Regions from separate parts of the Rhizobium sp. GW821-FHT14E12 genome, predicted to be linked through region 1. Evidence: predicted binding sites of a transcription regulator. Region 1 holds the regulator's gene; each other region holds the start of a gene.
The links. The regulator LexA, encoded in region 1, represses DNA repair genes until DNA is damaged. The targets are predictions, from matches to a motif close to TGTTCNNNNTGTGTTCNG.
Positions count from the first base shown of each region.

Region 2: a site for LexA is predicted at 1,917-1,934, ahead of AC1RO0_RS21840 (ATP-dependent helicase). Genes of this name have one in related genera too.
Region 3: a site for LexA is predicted at 1,970-1,987, ahead of dnaE (DNA polymerase III subunit alpha). Genes of this name have one in related genera too.
Region 4: a site for LexA is predicted at 1,936-1,953, ahead of AC1RO0_RS29795 (ImuA family protein). Genes of this name have one in related genera too.

Region 1 covers NZ_JBXAPH010000001.1:147,937-152,127, reverse strand. Annotated here, with positions in the region: gene kdsA (3-deoxy-8-phosphooctulonate synthase) at 114-953, opposite strand; gene AC1RO0_RS00795 (VOC family protein) at 950-1,837, opposite strand; gene lexA (transcriptional repressor LexA) at 2,242-2,964, shown strand; gene AC1RO0_RS00785 (ComEC/Rec2 family competence protein) at 2,945-4,191, opposite strand, start outside.
Region 2 covers NZ_JBXAPH010000006.1:167,080-171,270, forward strand. Annotated here, with positions in the region: gene secD (protein translocase subunit SecD) at 1-804, shown strand, start outside; gene AC1RO0_RS21835 (SMP-30/gluconolactonase/LRE family protein) at 877-1,749, opposite strand; gene AC1RO0_RS21840 (ATP-dependent helicase) at 2,013-4,082, shown strand; gene mmsB (3-hydroxyisobutyrate dehydrogenase) at 4,143-4,191, opposite strand, start outside.
Region 3 covers NZ_JBXAPH010000004.1:109,695-113,885, forward strand. Annotated here, with positions in the region: gene dnaE (DNA polymerase III subunit alpha) at 1-1,733, opposite strand, end outside; gene AC1RO0_RS17420 (P-loop nucleotide/nucleoside kinase family protein) at 2,195-2,653, opposite strand; gene AC1RO0_RS17425 (hypothetical protein) at 2,910-3,524, shown strand; gene AC1RO0_RS17430 (DUF5680 domain-containing protein) at 3,609-4,076, shown strand; gene AC1RO0_RS17435 (ABC transporter ATP-binding protein) at 4,084-4,191, opposite strand, start outside.
Region 4 covers NZ_JBXAPH010000015.1:66,863-71,053, reverse strand. Annotated here, with positions in the region: gene AC1RO0_RS29800 (Y-family DNA polymerase) at 1-1,199, opposite strand, end outside; gene AC1RO0_RS29795 (ImuA family protein) at 1,120-1,872, opposite strand; gene AC1RO0_RS29790 (hypothetical protein) at 2,221-2,430, shown strand; gene AC1RO0_RS29785 (SOS response-associated peptidase) at 2,437-3,084, opposite strand; gene AC1RO0_RS29780 (SOS response-associated peptidase family protein) at 3,126-3,794, opposite strand; gene AC1RO0_RS29775 (hypothetical protein) at 4,036-4,191, shown strand, end outside.

The DNA.
Region 1 (4,191 bases):
ATCGTCTTAATCGAAGTCGCGGAAATTACAATGCCGCTCCGCACCTCGATCTGGCGCTCCAACAGGCCGCGTATAGCAAGTTCATGTCAGCCTGTTGAATGCCGCTTAAAGTCTCAAGCCTTGGCGATGGCGTCGAAGGCCAGCAGCTTCTCCAGAAGCTGCGGCATGTCTTTCAGATAAACCATGTTCGGACCATCGGACGGTGCGTTGTCCGGATCCTCATGCGTCTCGACGAAAACACCGGCAACGCCGACGGCAACGGCGGCGCGTGCCAGCGTCTCGACGAACCGGCGGTCACCGCCCGTCGAACCACCCTGCCCGCCCGGCTGCTGCACGGAATGAGTCGCATCGAAAATCACTGGAGCGCCCATGGCCGCCATGATCGGCAGCGAGCGCATGTCGGAGACCAGCGTGTTGTAACCGAAGGAGGCACCGCGCTCGCAGAGCATGATGTTCGGGTTACCGCTGTCGTTCAGCTTGGCCAGCACATTCTTCATGTCCCAGGGCGCCAGGAACTGACCCTTTTTGACATTGACGACGCGGCCGGTCTTGGCGGCGGCGACGAGAAGATCGGTCTGGCGCGACAGGAAGGCCGGGATCTGCAGGATGTCTACCGTCTTGGCAACGACAGCGCACTGCTCCTCGGTGTGAATGTCGGACAGGACCGGAAAGCCATATTCCTTCTTCAGATCAGCAAAGACTTCCATGGCCTTTTCCAGGCCGATGCCGCGCTTGCCGGACAGCGAAGTGCGGTTCGCCTTGTCATAGGAAGACTTGTAGACAAGGCCGATACCGAGCTTGCCGCAAAGTTCCTTCAGAACGCCGGCTACCATGAAGGCATGATCGCGGCTTTCCATCTGGCAGGGGCCGGCAATCAGCGACAGCTTGGCGGTGTTGGAAAACAGAACCTTGGATGCGCCCTCGCCGACGATCACTTCGGAATTGGTGCTCATACTATCTCCTCGAAGGCGAACAACGCGCCCTGTCCGGGGGCGGGCTTTGCCAGAATACGATTGTTCTTACGCGTGTATGTGACGCCGTTAGCAGCCAAATGCGACGATGTCACGGAAAGATCGCGCGTCTTGAAAAGGATTGCGCGCGCCCGAAGGCCGGGATCGCCCGCCGGCAAGGGAAAATCGTAAAAGGCTTCCATGCCTTGCGGGGTCAGGAGCTCTATCCGAGCATTCGCCGTCTCAATCGTCAGCCCGAAGGAATGTTCCGATATCTTCGGCCTATCGACAACCTGCTCGAAGAAACCCCGGAATGCCGCCGGCTTCGGCGTCGACAAGGCTATGCGCGCAATGCCAGTCACACCATTGGCATGCCGCTCCAGGGCGCTGCGATCCGCCGGCAAAGGATTGATGCGCTGGGCGCAGAAAGCATAAAAATCCGGCGACCGCAGATCGGCCGCGAAAGCGAGACGGAAGCCGGCGATCGTTTCAGAGCCATCCGGCATACGCATCGGCCGTTCGAAATTCAGCATCCGCCCGGCCGACAGGGCGTTTGCCTGGAAACGCTTGTCGTCAACGGCCGCATCTTCCGTGCCGAAAACCACGGCCGAAAAACCTTCTTCGCCGAGACGAAAACGATAGGCCTGGTCACGGGCAACGAAAACATTGCCTTCTTCGATGCTCGTTTCGTATTGCTCGTGCGACGCGACGCCCAGGGGCTCCAGATAAGTCTTGTCGGAAAAGAACACGCAAGCATTCTCGGTGCCGAAGGGATGGCGCGCGTCGGCGGCGACTGTAAAACCGAGCTTGCCCAGCCGTTCCCGCGCCATGGCAATATTGACCGTCGGCAGAACGAGATGATCCAGCGGATGCGGCGATGAAACCATGGTTTCCCCCTTAGTGCTCGCCGCAGGTTTGCGCTCTTCCGACGCTCAATTCAAGATGAAAACGCAGCGTTTAAAACCAGGCAGATCGCAAATGGGAGGGCTCGTTATCGAATGCCTTGCAATTGCGCGGAAGTCGGGATTGCTCCGGGTTTCAGTGATCATGCAAAGATAGCCGGCTCCCATTCCCGCAGAATCGATCATGGTCGATTTCCGCATCTGTTTCATTGATCCGCGCTGAAATACTCCGTGGTTCCGCCTACTAGGGACTTGTTATGTTCCCCTTTATTTAATGCGCCGGCAAAACATTCATCGAAAATTAGGGACTTGCGGAACACATATGGAACATATAGTGTCCGTTCTGGATTTGTTTCACGACACCTTCACGATTCTGGGGTTCAAATACGATGTTGACACGCAAGCAGCAGGAACTGCTTCTCTTCATTCACGAACGGATGAAGGAGTCCGGCGTTCCACCTTCTTTCGATGAAATGAAGGATGCGTTGGACCTTGCGTCCAAGTCGGGCATTCATCGTTTGATTACGGCTCTGGAAGAGCGCGGCTTCATCCGCCGCCTGCCGAATCGGGCTCGGGCGCTTGAGGTTATCAAGCTGCCGGAAGCCTATAGCCCGAGCCTGCAGCCGCGTCGCGGCTTCTCGCCGAGCGTCATCGAAGGCAGCCTGGGCAAACCCCAGCCCGTACAGCCGCCCGCCCCCGCCAAGCCGGCGAACGACGAGAACAACAGCGCCGTTTCCGTGCCGGTCATGGGTCGCATCGCTGCCGGTGTTCCGATCTCGGCCATTCAGAACAACACCCACGATATCACCGTCCCCGCCGACATGCTTGGCTCCGGCGAGCATTATGCGCTTGAGGTCAAGGGCGACTCGATGATCGATGCCGGTATCTTCGATGGCGACACCGTCATCATCCGCAATAGCACCACCGCCAATCCCGGCGATATCGTCGTTGCCCTGGTCGATGATGAAGAGGCGACATTGAAGCGCTTCCGCCGCAAGGGTGCCTCGATTGCGCTCGAAGCGGCTAACCCCGCCTACGAGACCCGTATTTTCGGACCGGATCGCGTCAAGGTGCAAGGCAAGCTCGTCGGCCTCATCCGCCGCTATCACTGACAGGTGACACGGGCGCGATCGGTGCACCGAAAGCGCCCGTTCGCCAGTCATAGGCACGATGCAAATTCCATGGCCGTGCCAGGGTATCAAACGCGGTCATGGCGATTGGCTTGTCGGCACTGAGATCCATCTCGATAGATCCGGTCCGGCGGAGATTGGCTCCTGTGAAAAGCATGGCTCCGGATTTGCAACGGTCGAGACGCAACCGGATAGGAATCACGACAATATTGCCTGTGTCGCAGGCCGGACCAAGATAGGCGGCATTCTCAATGGTGACGAGTATGTCGCCATTGTCCAGCATCGCGACACACCATTCCCGCTTCTGACAGACAAACCCGCCCTGCCCCGCATTGTCCAATGCCGCGTCCATTGCCTTTCGGACGGCATTCTTTTCCTCTGAGCTCAGGCGGCGACGGGTATCCGACTTATTGATTTTGGGTAGCTGGCTGTCGGACACCAGTATCGTCGGCGGTTTGTGATCGGTTATCGACAATGCTCCTCGCCACTGGTCGAAGATGAAACTGGGCGGCTTTTCGCGATTGGTCGCCAAGGCACCGTCTCGCAGGAGTGCCACCAACGTCCCATCTTCGGAAATCATCAGGTCGGGCTTTCTGACATCCGGGCCGAGCGCGACGGCTGCGACTGTGCCGATGATCACGAGCGCACCGGCATGTCGCAGCCGCGTTCGCAACAATGTCATCAACAAGAAGCCGGCAATAACAGCCGGGAACATCCAAGGCGGCTGTCGCCCGAAAGGAATATCGCCGCCCCAGGCGGCGACCGTCGTGGCGACACCTATGACAAGCTCGAGTCCCTTGCCGGTGACTTGCCAGAATGGGCCATCGAGGCCGAATGGCATCAACAGCATTGCCGCCATGCCGAACGGCATGACGATGAAAGAGACAATCGGCATGGCCGCGAGATTGGCGGCGAGCCCGTATGTCGCCAGTCGGTGAAAATGCTCGATCGAGAAAATCGCTGTCGATGCCCCGCCGAGAAACGACGTCGACGCTATACCGCCGAAAAAGCGCGAGACGAAGAGCAGCGGGCGCAATATCCGGAAGCGGGAGAAGACGGTCTCTCGATGTCGACGCCGCGTCCAGAGCGTATAACCGGACACCAGTGCGAGGGTCGCCGCATAAGACATCTGGAAACTTGGCCCGAGTACCTGTGATGGTGACAGAACGAGAATGATGATCGCTGACAGCGCGACGTTTCGAAGGCTGA
Region 2 (4,191 bases), on a different contig from region 1:
GCCGCCGATTTGGCGACGTTCCGCGAAGGCTTGAACACGCTCGGCCTCGGCGAAATCGCACTGCAGTCCTTCGGCGACAACAACAGCCTCCTTGTCCGCGCCCAACGCCAGGACGGCGGCGAAGAGGCACAGACAGCCGCGGTGACCAAGCTCAAGGCGGAAATCGTCAAGCTCGACCCAAGCGCGACCATCGAAGGCACCGACGTCATCGGTCCGAAGGTCTCGGGCGAGCTTGCATGGGCCGGCATCCTGTCAGTCGTGATCGCCAGCCTGGCCATGCTCGTCTACATCTGGGTGCGGTTCGAATGGCCGTTCGCGGTCGGCGCCATCATCACGCTGGTACTCGACGTCACCAAGGCGATCGGCTTCTTCGCGATCACCGGCCTCGATTTCAACCTGACGGCCATCGCCGCGATCCTGACGCTTGTGGGATATTCGGTGAACGACAAGGTCGTGGTCTATGACCGCATGCGTGAAAACATGCGGCTCTACAAGTCGATGCCACTGCGCGACATCATCGACAGGTCGATCAACGAGACCCTGGCGCGAAGCCTCTATACCAACGCCACCGCCTTCCTGGCGCTGGTGCCGATGGCGATCTGGGGCGGCAGCGCCGTCTCCAGCTTCGCGATCCCGATGGTGTTCGGCATTCTCGTCGCTGGCGCCTCGTCGATCTTCATCGCTGCGCCGATCCTGCTGTTCCTCGGCGACTGGCGCCGCCGCCATGCCAAGCCGGTTGCCAACGATGCGACGCCGGCTGACGACAAGTCCGGCAAGGACAACAAACAAATCCCGGCCGCATAAGTAGCGGATCGACATGAATGAGGACATGCCCGGAAACCGGGCATGTCCAATCAGCCATCAGGCTGGATCGTTCTAGATGGACGGCATATGCAGCGGCAGCCCCGGACGTGGCGCCACTATTCTTTCCAAAGCACCGTTTTCCTGCTCGGTAATGAGCATATATTTGCCGTCGGGCGTGAAGGCGACGTTGCCCGGCCGCATGCCGTTGGTGCGGATCCGGCCGGCAGTCTTTCCGGCGGGATCGATCAGGCAGACCTCGCCCAACCCATGGAGCGCGCAATAGAGCACACCGTCGCGATCGAAGGCCATGCCGGCCGGGCCGCGCAGCGCCGTGACGGCGGGCGCCGGTATCACCTGCGCAAACAGTTCCTGCCGCGCGCCGACGACCTGACGGTGGATTTTCCCGGTCAGGGTCTCGCTGTAATAAAGCCGCCCGTCCGGCCCGAAGGCGATGCCGCTGGCATGGAGCAGGCCGGTTGCAAGCACCCGCAGCACGCGGCCCTCGCCTGGATCGATCTGATAGACGCGGCCGTTATACGGAGCCCGAAAGAAATCCGGGTGGACACCGGCACCTTCGAGCAGATCGGAAGCTCGGACACCGGAATCGGTCATGTAAAGCAGGCCGTCGGGGCCGAAGGCAAGATCGTTGGGATAGAGAAACGCGCCGTCCCCGCCGCCTTCGATGACCTGCAGCGTCCGGCCTTCCGGCGAGATACGAACCAGGGAATTTTCAGGGCCGCCGGCTACCCAGAAGCAATTGTCGCCATCGACAGCGACGCCGCTTGGCAGGCCGCCGGGCCGGCAGACTTCATGGCGTGTCCCGTTGGCGGCAATCACGCTCAGGCAGCGACGGCTGTCGCCCATCTCCACCAGTGCGACGCGCCCATCCGGCAGACCAACCGGCCCTCCAGGCTGGCGCAATCCGGTGGCGATTGTCTCGTTCATGCTCGGGACCCCTCACCTGTGCGCTCCAAAAATCGACTGTCACAAATGTTACATAAGTACGCAAAAGGCTGTTTTCGAGCAGGCATTCATTAAATCTGAAGTCGTTCTTCGGCGGGAAGGTCACATCGGCGTGTAAAACCGGCCGAACTTGACAGTTTTGGTCAATTCGGAACATTCATCGAACATTCGGATATGATTGCGACCATGATTCGCTTCCGATTCCTCGTTCGCACACCTGCGGTGCGAAGCCTTCAGGAGAGCCCATGAGCGCCGCCTATCTGGAAAAGCTGAACCCGGAGCAGCGGCTGGCGGTGGAGCATGGCACCATGGTCGAAGGCAGCCATATTGCCGGGCCGCTGCTGGTGATCGCGGGCGCCGGCTCCGGCAAGACCAACACGCTCGCCCACCGCGTCGCTCATCTGATCGTCAAGGGCGCCGATCCGCGCCGTATCCTGCTGATGACCTTTTCCCGCCGGGCCGCCGCCGAGATGGGCCGCCGCGTCGAGCGCATCTGCCGCGAAGTGCTGGGCGCCAATGCCGGCATCATGGCCGACGCGCTCGCCTGGACCGGCACATTTCACGGCATCGGCGCCCGGCTTCTCAGGGACTACGCCGAGCAGATCGGCCTCGACCCGGCCTTCACGATCCACGACCGCGAGGACAGCGCCGACCTGATGAACCTCATTCGGCACGATCTCGGCTTCTCCAAGCTGGAAAGCCGCTTCCCGACCAAGGGGACGTGCCTTGCCATCTATTCCCGCGCCGTCAATTCGGAAGCGCCGCTGGAAGAGATGCTGCGCGATTTCTTTCCCTGGTGCGCCAGCTGGGACAAGCAGTTGCGCGATCTTTTCGCCGCCTATGTCGAGGCCAAGCAGGCGCAGAACGTGCTCGATTACGACGACCTGCTGCTCTACTGGGCGCATATGCTGCACGAGCCGCTGATTGCCGAGGACATTGGCGGCCGCTTCGACCATGTGCTGGTGGACGAATATCAGGATACCAACCGGCTGCAATCGTCGATCCTCCTGGCGCTGAAGCCCGATGGCCAGGGGCTGACCGTCGTCGGCGACGATGCACAATCGATCTATTCCTTCCGCGCCGCGACGGTACGCAACATTCTCGATTTCCCCGCTGCCTTCACGCCCGCCGCCAATATCGTCACGCTCGACCGTAACTACCGCTCGACGCAGCCGATCCTCGCCGCCGCCAATGCGGTGATCGACCTCGCCTCGGAGCGCTTCACCAAGAACCTGCGCACGGAGCGGCAGAGCGCCGAGCGTCCGCGGCTGGTGACGGTGCGCGACGAGGCCGATCAGGCGCGCTTTATCGCCGACCAGGTACTGGAAAACCGCGAGAGCGGTGCGAAGCTGAAACAGCAGGCCGTGCTGTTCCGCACCTCAAGTCACAGCGGACCGCTGGAAATCGAGCTGACCCGCCGCAATATTCCCTTCGTCAAATTCGGAGGGCTGAAGTTTCTCGACAGCGCCCATGTCAAGGATATGCTGGCCGCCCTTCGTTTCGCCCAGAACCCGCGCGACCGGGTCGCCGGCTTCCGGCTGATGCAATTGCTTCCAGGCGTCGGCCCCTCGACCGCGCAGCGCGTGCTCGACCATATCGGCGAAGAAGCCAGTCCAATGGCGGCGCTTGCCGAATTTCCGGCACCGCCGCGCTCGGGCGAGGACTGGACGAGCTTCGTTGCGACCATGCAGGAGCTGAAGAGCGGCAAGGCCGGATGGCCGGCGGAAATCGGTCTTGTGCGGCAATGGTACGAGCCGCATCTGGAGCGGGCGCATGAGGATGCCTCGACGCGCCAGGCGGACCTGATCCAGCTCGAGCAGATCGCCGGCGGCTACGGCTCGCGCGAACGCTTCCTCACCGAATTGACGCTCGATCCGCCGGATGCCACCAGCGACCAGGCGGGCGTACCGCTGCTCGACGAAGACTATCTCATCCTCTCGACCATCCATTCCGCCAAGGGGCAGGAATGGACGAAGGTCTTCCTCCTCAACGCCGTGGACGGCTGCATCCCCGCCGACCTTGCCGTCGGATCATCCGCCGAGATCGAGGAGGAGCGGCGGCTGCTCTATGTCGCGATGACTCGTGCCAAGGACAGCCTCGACCTCGTCATCCCACAGCGTTTCTTCACTCACGGCCAGCATGCCCAGGGCGACCGGCATGTCTTTGCCTCGCGCACCCGCTTCATTCCGGTGACGCTCCTGCAATTCTTCGAGGTTTGCGGCTGGCCGCAGGCCCGGTCAGACAGCCCGTCCGCGATCCAGGCGCGGCAGGTGCGCGTCGATGTCGGGGCACGGATGCGCGGCATGTGGCGCTAAAGCAATTACAGGAAAAGTGTGTAGCCGTTTTCCGTCCGAAATTGCGTCACCGCTCTAAGTTCAGTTTAACTCCCGGAACATCTCGATGATCGCCGAGAAATCGCGGCCG
Region 3 (4,191 bases), on a different contig from region 1:
TGCTCAACCCATTTCATGTTGAACTGGGTAACCGGCATGTCGGAGCGCGGATCGCGATACATCGGCACCAGCTTCGACAGCGGGCGGTCGCCGATGACGATGCCGGCGGCGTGGGTCGACGCGTGGCGATAGAGACCCTCGATCTTCTGGGCGATGTCCAGCAGGCGGGCGACGACCGGCTCCTTGTCGGCCTCCTCCTGCAGGCGCGGCTCTTCCTTGATCGCCTGATGCAGCGGTGTCGGATTGGCGGGGTTGTTCGGCACGAGCTTGCAGATCTTGTCGACCTGGCCATAGGGCATTTCCAGCACGCGGCCGACGTCGCGAAGGGCGGCGCGCGCCTGCAACGAACCGAAGGTGATGATCTGCGCCACCTGCTCGCGACCATACTTGGCCTGGACATAGCGGATCACCTCTTCACGGCGATCCTGGCAGAAGTCGATGTCAAAGTCCGGCATCGACACGCGTTCGGGATTGAGAAAGCGCTCGAACAGCAACGAGAAACGCAGCGGATCGACGTCGGTGATGGTCAGCGCATAGGCGACCAGCGATCCCGCACCCGAACCACGGCCGGGGCCGACCGGGATATCATGGCGCTTCGCCCATTTGATGAAGTCCGCAACGATCAGGAAGTAGCCGGGGAACTTCATACGTTCGATAACGCTGAGCTCGAACTCCAGCCGCTCGCGATAGTCCTTTTCCACATAGCCCGGCGCCATGCCAAGCGAAGCTAGCCGCTGGTCGAGACCCTCGATCGCCTGGGCACGCAATTCCGCGGATTCGGCGCGATCGGCCTCTTCCTCATCGTCGGCGGCGCCGGTGAAGCGCGGCAGGATCGGTTTGCGGGTCTTGAGCACGAAAGAGCAGCGCCGCGCGATCTCCACGGTGTTTTCCAGCGCTTCCGGCAGGTTGGCGAAAAGCTTCGCCATATCGGCGCGGCTCTTCAGATAATGATCCGGCGTCAAGCGAAAACGGGTGTCATCCGAAACGATGGCGTTGTGGGCAACCGCCATCAGCGCGTCATGGGCATCGTAGTCGTCGCGGGTCGGGAAGAAGGCTTCGTTGGTGGCGACCAGCGGCAGCTCGTGCTCATAGGCGAGCGCGATCATCTTCTGCTCGTGGCGGCGGTCATAGGTGCCATGACGTTGCAGCTCGATATAAAGCCGGTCGCCAAACAGGCGCTTCAGTGTCAGAAGCCGCGACAGCGCCTGAGGCGCATGCCCCTCCTTCAGCGCCATGTCGACAGGACCGCCGAGCGACCCCGTCAGCGCGATCATCCCCTCCGTGCCGATCTCTTCCAGCCAGGAGGCGGTGATATGAACGGCTTGATTGCCCTCACCGCCGAGATAGGCACGGCTGACAAGGTCGACCAGCCGCTCATAGCCCCGCTCGGTGGCAGCAAACAAGACGATGGACGGCAGCTTGGCCAAAGCCTGCTGCGGACCACGCTTCTCACCCTCGACACCATCCTCCATATCGATGGATACCTGGCAGCCGATGATCGGTTGCAGGCCGTCGTCCATCGCCTTCTGGGAGAACTCCAGCGCGACGAAAAGATTGTTGGTGTCGGTGACGGCAATGGCCGGCTGATTGTCGCCGGCCGCCTTGGCGAGGATCTTCTTCAGGGGCAATGCGCCCTCGAGCAGTGAATAGGCGGAATGGACACGAAGATGCACGAATTCCGGCGTGTCACCGACCGGTGCACTCGTCGCACCGCTGCTCGTCATATCCGCCATTCTATGCCCTTCCGCATGCCCAAATGAATCGGCTGCATTGTCGGCATAGCGGACGATAAAGTCCAGAAGCTGTCCTCATGATTAACGGGCGCATCGCAACACCCGTGGGGATAAGATTCACATCGCCATCATGATCAGGGAAAAGCTGGCGACGAACATCACGATGGAGGTGAATGCTGCAACGTCTCGAATGATATCGGTCATTTACGCGCTCCTTACTCGTTATGTTTCTTATTTGTTCTATTTTTGTTCGAGAGTCAATAGGACCATCAATAAATTTCATCATCGATGTTCTCCTGCATGTCGATGGACGGAAGAACCGGCCGAGGCAAATGCGTCATCAAAGGCCAGATGATGGGCGCAACTCTTGGCTTCTCAAGGGGCACCAGCAATCGCACTGCATATCCGGATGGCGTCAGGTAAATTCGCATTTCCGATGATCTTAACGACCGCCTGCGGCGCTAATGATATATGGAAGCCTCCTCCTCCGGCAACGGCCGCTCAAGCCACGTAGCGCACAATTCGAGGTGCTCCCGCGTTACAGAAAATGTGTCGGGCGGCAGGTCCTGGTTACGCGCCTCGACACGGTTAACCAGTTCCTCAAAAGGCGGGTCCAGGAAGATCAGTTGCGCCTCGGCGCCTGCCTTGGACGCCAGCCTTCGTGCATCGTCTCGCTCTGCGCGACGGAAGAACCCAAATTCCAGGACCACGTCGCGCCCGAGACGAAGAACCCTATCGGCCAACTCCAACTGCAATTGCTGTACCGCTCGTCGTCTGTCGGCATCGTAGCCGTCCCGAACAACTCGCGCCATCCACACGTCTGGAGACAGCAGCAATGCAGGGCAATTCTGCTCAAGGCGTTTGCCAATTGTTGTCTTCCCCGCCCCTGGCAACCCCATTAACATGTATAGCGTTGCCATATCCTACCCTTCCATAGCACCTACACGCCCATCTCGGCGGCGCAATGCGTCCCGCGTTCCCAGTCTCATGTCCCATCTAGACTAGTTTACTGGATGAGGCGGTCAAACAGTATCAAGCTTGGACAGTCGCTAAGCTTTGGTCGGACTTTTGGATCGCTACCCAACAATCTGACTTTTAGTGGTACTCGACATGAGTGCGAGGAACATTTCAAAAGAGCTTAACCAAGCCTTCGGTAGCAATTGCTAAGGAGACAGAATGAACCGGGAGATCACCATGAAGCCGCTTGTTGTCGCAGCCCTCATTTCGCTTTCCGCCACTGCCACGGCCGCCGCCGAAACCGCCATCGCGCCCGGGCGTATCGTCGATGCCGCAATCGGCGACTGGAACAAGGATGGCAAACCGGATCTCGCCCTGCTGGTGGCGCCGGCGCCTGATGATCAGGCCGACAATCCCATCGGCATCTACATCTATCTGCGCGACGACGAACATTCCCTGCTGAGGCTTGCGGCGGCCGCACCGAATAAGGTTCCGGGCAGCACGGAGCCCGACGGCATCTTTGGCCAGGAACCCTCGATCAAGGTGCTGCCGAACGGCTCGATCGCCGTCACCTCGCAAAACGACGCCATCGGACGCGACCGCTGGGAGCAGACGCTCACGCTCGCCTTCCGCAACAACGCCTTTGTGGTCGCCGGCTACACCTATGATTACCGCGATACGCTGAACCCCGATGGCGGTTATAGCTGCGATTACAATGTCCTGACCGGCAAGGCGACGAAGAGCGGTAAAAGCCTTAAGACCGAGGGCAAGACCATCAAGATCGAGGACTGGGAGGACGATTTCGGCCAGAAAGGCTGCGGCGTCAGCCAGTAACAACATTCCATTTGTTCACTATATGTTCTTTACAAATCGTGGTGCCCGTGACATGCTGGTCGCTCACCATGAATGGAGAGAACCGTGCCGGACCTTGCCGAGCTGAATGATTTCATTGTCACCGCGAAGGCCGAAACCTATGTCGGCGATGGCGAGAGATTGCCGTCCTGCCGCAGTGGCTCGCATGATATCGGCTACGCCAATGGTCGCTGGCGCTATCTCGACAGCTATTTCGGCGGCACGGATTTCGCCGGGCAGGAACTGATCTGGCTCGACGATGAACCGGTCTGGGCGATGAATTATTTCGGGCGCATCGTCGAGCCCGATCTAATCGACGGCACGACGGCGGGGATGATCATCAAGGCGTCGCTGCTGCGGCTCTACCTCGATGAGAAGCGCTTCCTCGGAGGCTTCGAATTCGACCATCCGCTCGGTTGCTATGTAGACCGCAGCACCGGCGGCTGCGATCACTTCAGCGGCCACGAAGCCATCCTGGTGAACGAGCGCAAAGCTTACGAGCTGGACTATCGCGGCGGGCTGATCGTCCCCTGACGGACGATCAGAATTCCACGACCTTGCCGTCGTTGATGGTAACGCGGCGGTCCATGCGGGCCGCAAGGTCGTGATTGTGCGTGGCGATCAGCGCCGCAAGGCCCGACTGCCGCAC
Region 4 (4,191 bases), on a different contig from region 1:
GTCGCCTTGACATCTGGGGCGGCAGCTCCAATCCGCGTTGTACTGCGTTCAGGAACATCGGAGGGGATCGGGGCAACACGATAGACGCGCTGCCCTCTGTTGCCGAACACGTCGATCAGCGGTGTGATGTCATCGTCTTGTTCGATCATCAGATCGGAAGATCGTTGCTCCTCCTCAAGCGGCTGAGAAAACACAGCGACGAGGGTCAATTTCTCGATCCCGAAACCCGGTTCGATCTTTTCGGTGCGATCCCGGAACAGCTTGGTCAACCAGGCGACGTCGCGGGCAGGCTTGGCCGTTCCTGCTCGTATGGCCTGCCTTGTGCCATCGACCTTCTCGACAATGAGGTCGGTTCTACGGATACCCAGTCCCTTGCACTCCAACTCGGCGACAAGCTGCACGATAAGGCGTTCGACATACTTGTTGATCGTTTCCGCAGCACCGATGGGCTCGGCAAAGGAACGACTGACCTCGATCAGTTCGGGCGTCCGGATGGGGTCGATAGGTTCTCCGACCCGGCCGAACATTTGATCCAGCCGTCTTCCGATTTCGGGGCCGAAGCGAAGCGTCAACGGCGCACGAGGCGTCGCAGACAATTCGCCGATGGTTTTGAAGCCAAGCACCCGTAGATCTCCAACGATCTTGTCCGGCAGCCGAAGGCGCGAGATCGGCAGATGCTCAACGGCACGGGCCGTCTCCCCAGACGGGATGATGACAATCTCCCTATTGGTGGCGCGCGCGCAGGCATGAGCCGCACCCCACGTGTCGGCGATAGCCACATGGGGTGTAAGTCCCCGCGCCCGAAAACGGTTGGCGATCCCGGTCAGCATGGGCAATTCTCCACCCTGCAGGTGATCCGCACCCTCGGTATCCATGACGATCCCATCGGAACCATCCATCGCAACGATCGGTGAATACTGAGTGAGGGCCCAAAGCGTGATCCGCTCGAGAGCGACCATATCGGCAGAGGGATCGGCCTCGATTATCAGGAGTTCCCTGAACAGTGCCTGCGCCTCGGCCGCCTTCATGCCAACACGAACACCCGCCTCCCGCGCTGAGATATCAGCCGCGGACACCCATCGTTTGGAGCCGCTTCTGGCAATGACCGCGATCGGTTGCTCAGGCAAAAAGGCGGGATTTGCCCGTCTGATCCTGTCGGTCGCCAGGTCCGGTAGAAATATCGATACGACCCGAGGCATCACACGCTCCAACTACAAACTCTGCGCATTCGCCTGCTTTCACCCTCATCAACTCCAGAAACCACCTTGGCCTGCCGATACCCGGAACGGGCAGCTCTTCAGATGGCAGTAGGCTAACTCTCCAGCGTGTCGTCGACGCGGTCGGTTGTCCGAAATCCGACGCTTCCGTCTGCCTGCGCCAGCGCCTGACGGCGAGACCCATGGTGCCTGTCTTCTCCGCTGCCAATTGCAGGCGTCGAGAGGCGACCATCGGCAGACGAACGATCTCGCCGACGACAGCGCCGAGGCCGCCAAATGAAAGGGCTTCTTCCATCGACGCTAGGACATCTTCCTCCCTGTCGGCCTCGACAAAGACGACCCGATCCGGGTGCAGGCCAGCTTGAGCCAGAGCAGGAAAGAAGAGGTCTGGGCGCGTAAGGCACCAAACGATCTTCCCCTTGGTCCGCGCGGCAATTCCGGCCACGAACAAGGCTGCTGCCGCGCCGTCCACGACGCCAGCGCCTCCTCCTGCGAACTCGTGCAATGCCCCGTAAGCAAGGCCACCACCGGGAAGAACGGCGTCAATCTCGCGAACTCCGAACGGCAGACAGTCGGCCTTGCGCGCAACGCTTCGCTCAAGTGCTGCGATGCGGGTACGAAGATCCGATATGACGTGCTCACGGGCAGCCGTCATTATTCACTGAATCCTTCGGTTCGTGGGGTGGAAACACGACCTGATGTCGTCATAAATGATTTATGTTCCCGTTCTGTTCCCAAACAAGAATTGAGTCAAGATGAGTCAATGCAGGAATTTATTCCCTTAATTTTAGGGATTTTGAAATTACCGAGATGAATCAAATCTGTAGGTCGAAGAACGAATGAAGAGTCGCCGAGCAATATTTTGGGAGAATATGACGTTTGGCAGGACTACAGCGGTTTGTCGCTAGGAAGGGGCTTGATTTTCTTTCGACCCAAGGCCCGTCGCATTCACTGTATAATTCATCAGTTGTCATGGGGCGAAACCGATGATTAGTTTCCGCTTATGGACACGAAACTCTCAGATTTGAAACTGAAACCATGGCTTCTCTCGGAACTCAACCAGTTGAGCTACGAGACGGTGAACGATATGGCTCATCTCTCTGTTGTGGAATCTCTCAGGATACCCGGCATGGGTGGTAGGGATTGGCAGAAGATTGCGAAGGCACAGGGCAGGGAACCTTATCCGAGGAAAAGGCGACCCTCCTCTGGGTAGGACATCCTACAACAGCAAGGCATTCCCTGCGTCTGGCGTCTTCTTCTTCACCCACAGATCGCGGGTCCGTTCGATCTCCATTAGTTCGGGAGGAAATACGCGTTTCTGGAGCGCGACCAGATCCTCGAAACTGCCCTTCATCCATTGCTCGTATTCGCTCGGGTGAAGAAGCACTGGCATCCGGTCGTGTACGGGCGATACGGCTTCGTTGGCGTCCGTCATCGCTCCGGAATAGACTGGTCCCCACTCGTCGGACACCCGCCAGAGGCCGCCCCATGCGAAAATCGGCTCATCGCGAAGACTGAACCAGGTGCGGGTTTTTGATCCTTTCGGGCCCTCCGCCTCGGCGAACTGGGTAACGGGGATGAGGCAGCGCCACTGAGGCTTGCGCGCAACTCCGACCCACATTGGCTTCGTCAAGTCGGCGATGTTGTTCACAGGTATCGGCTTCGCATCGGGCTTCATTGTCTTGAGGCGCAACGGAAAGCCCCAGGTCATCGACCGCATCTCCCGAGCGCCATCTTGCTCGATGACGGCAATTCCCGGTGTGCCGGGATAGACCTCCTCGGGCGCGTTCGATTGAACCGGGTTAGCGACCCCAAAATAGCGGGCAACTTCGTCTGCGGATTTCCGAACCGTATACAAATTGCACATGCTGCTGCGATCCTTTCGAGCAGAGGGCGCGTTAAGCGGGACTAGATTGGCATGGACTCGCGGCGGAGGAAAGATTTCGAGCGTGGAGGCATTCCGCTCCTCCATAGATCGCGAGTTTGGAACACCTCGAATTCATCCGACGGTAAAGGCTCACGGAACTGGAATGCGATGACGTCTTTTATGTTCCCGTGCAGCCAGAGATCCCATTCCGACTTCTTAAGGAGAACTGGCATGCGGTCGTTGAACGGCCGCACCAGCTCGTTGGCCGTCATCGTCATACCCGCAAACACGGGACCGAATTCTTGAGTGTTCCGGCAGAACCCCGCCCAAGCCAGCAAAGGCTCCTTCGAGTTCGTGAACCACGCTCTGGTCTTTCGCCCCTTTGGCCCATCCGGATTGGCAAAATGGGTAATCGGGATGAGACAACGATATCGAGGATCGACGACGATGTGGTCCCAGAGAGGATTTGTCAGGTCAGCAACCAGACCGATGCGACCCGGCGGCTCACCATTCAATTGCATATCCCGCGTCTGGCGTGGAAAGCCCCAAGACACCGATTTCAGCAGTCGAAGGCCGTCCTTTTCGAGGACGATCAAGCCCGGTGTTCCTTCGATTGTCTCGCTCGGGACGGAGACCGAAGATGACACATCGACATCGAAATGCTTCGCGATCTCCTCGGCCGTCCGCGCGACTGCAAACAGTCTGGACATGAAACCAGCCTCGCCGCCTCAGATTTTCTCTAAATAACATATGAACAAAAAGTGAACAAGCTGTTTGCGATAGTTGCGCAAAGAAGATTGCTAGGATGTCGTACGAAAGCCTGGCCGTTGACAACGGCTGCGGAGTTGGGTTGCTTTCACGTCAAGTGATGCGGGGCACTTATTTGTTGAGGAGCTTCGGGAGCCGACGGACGAGATTTCCGCTAATGGTTGAGCCGGATGTAGAAGTCAGATGATGGACGATTTCACAGGTAAGACGACAGCGGAGCTATTGACGACGCACGCGGCGATCATGGAAGAGCTGCGCAGTCGGAATATTGTCAGGAGTGCCAACAATCCCACGGGAGACCTGGCGGAATACCTCTTCTGTGCTGCATTTGGCTGGCAG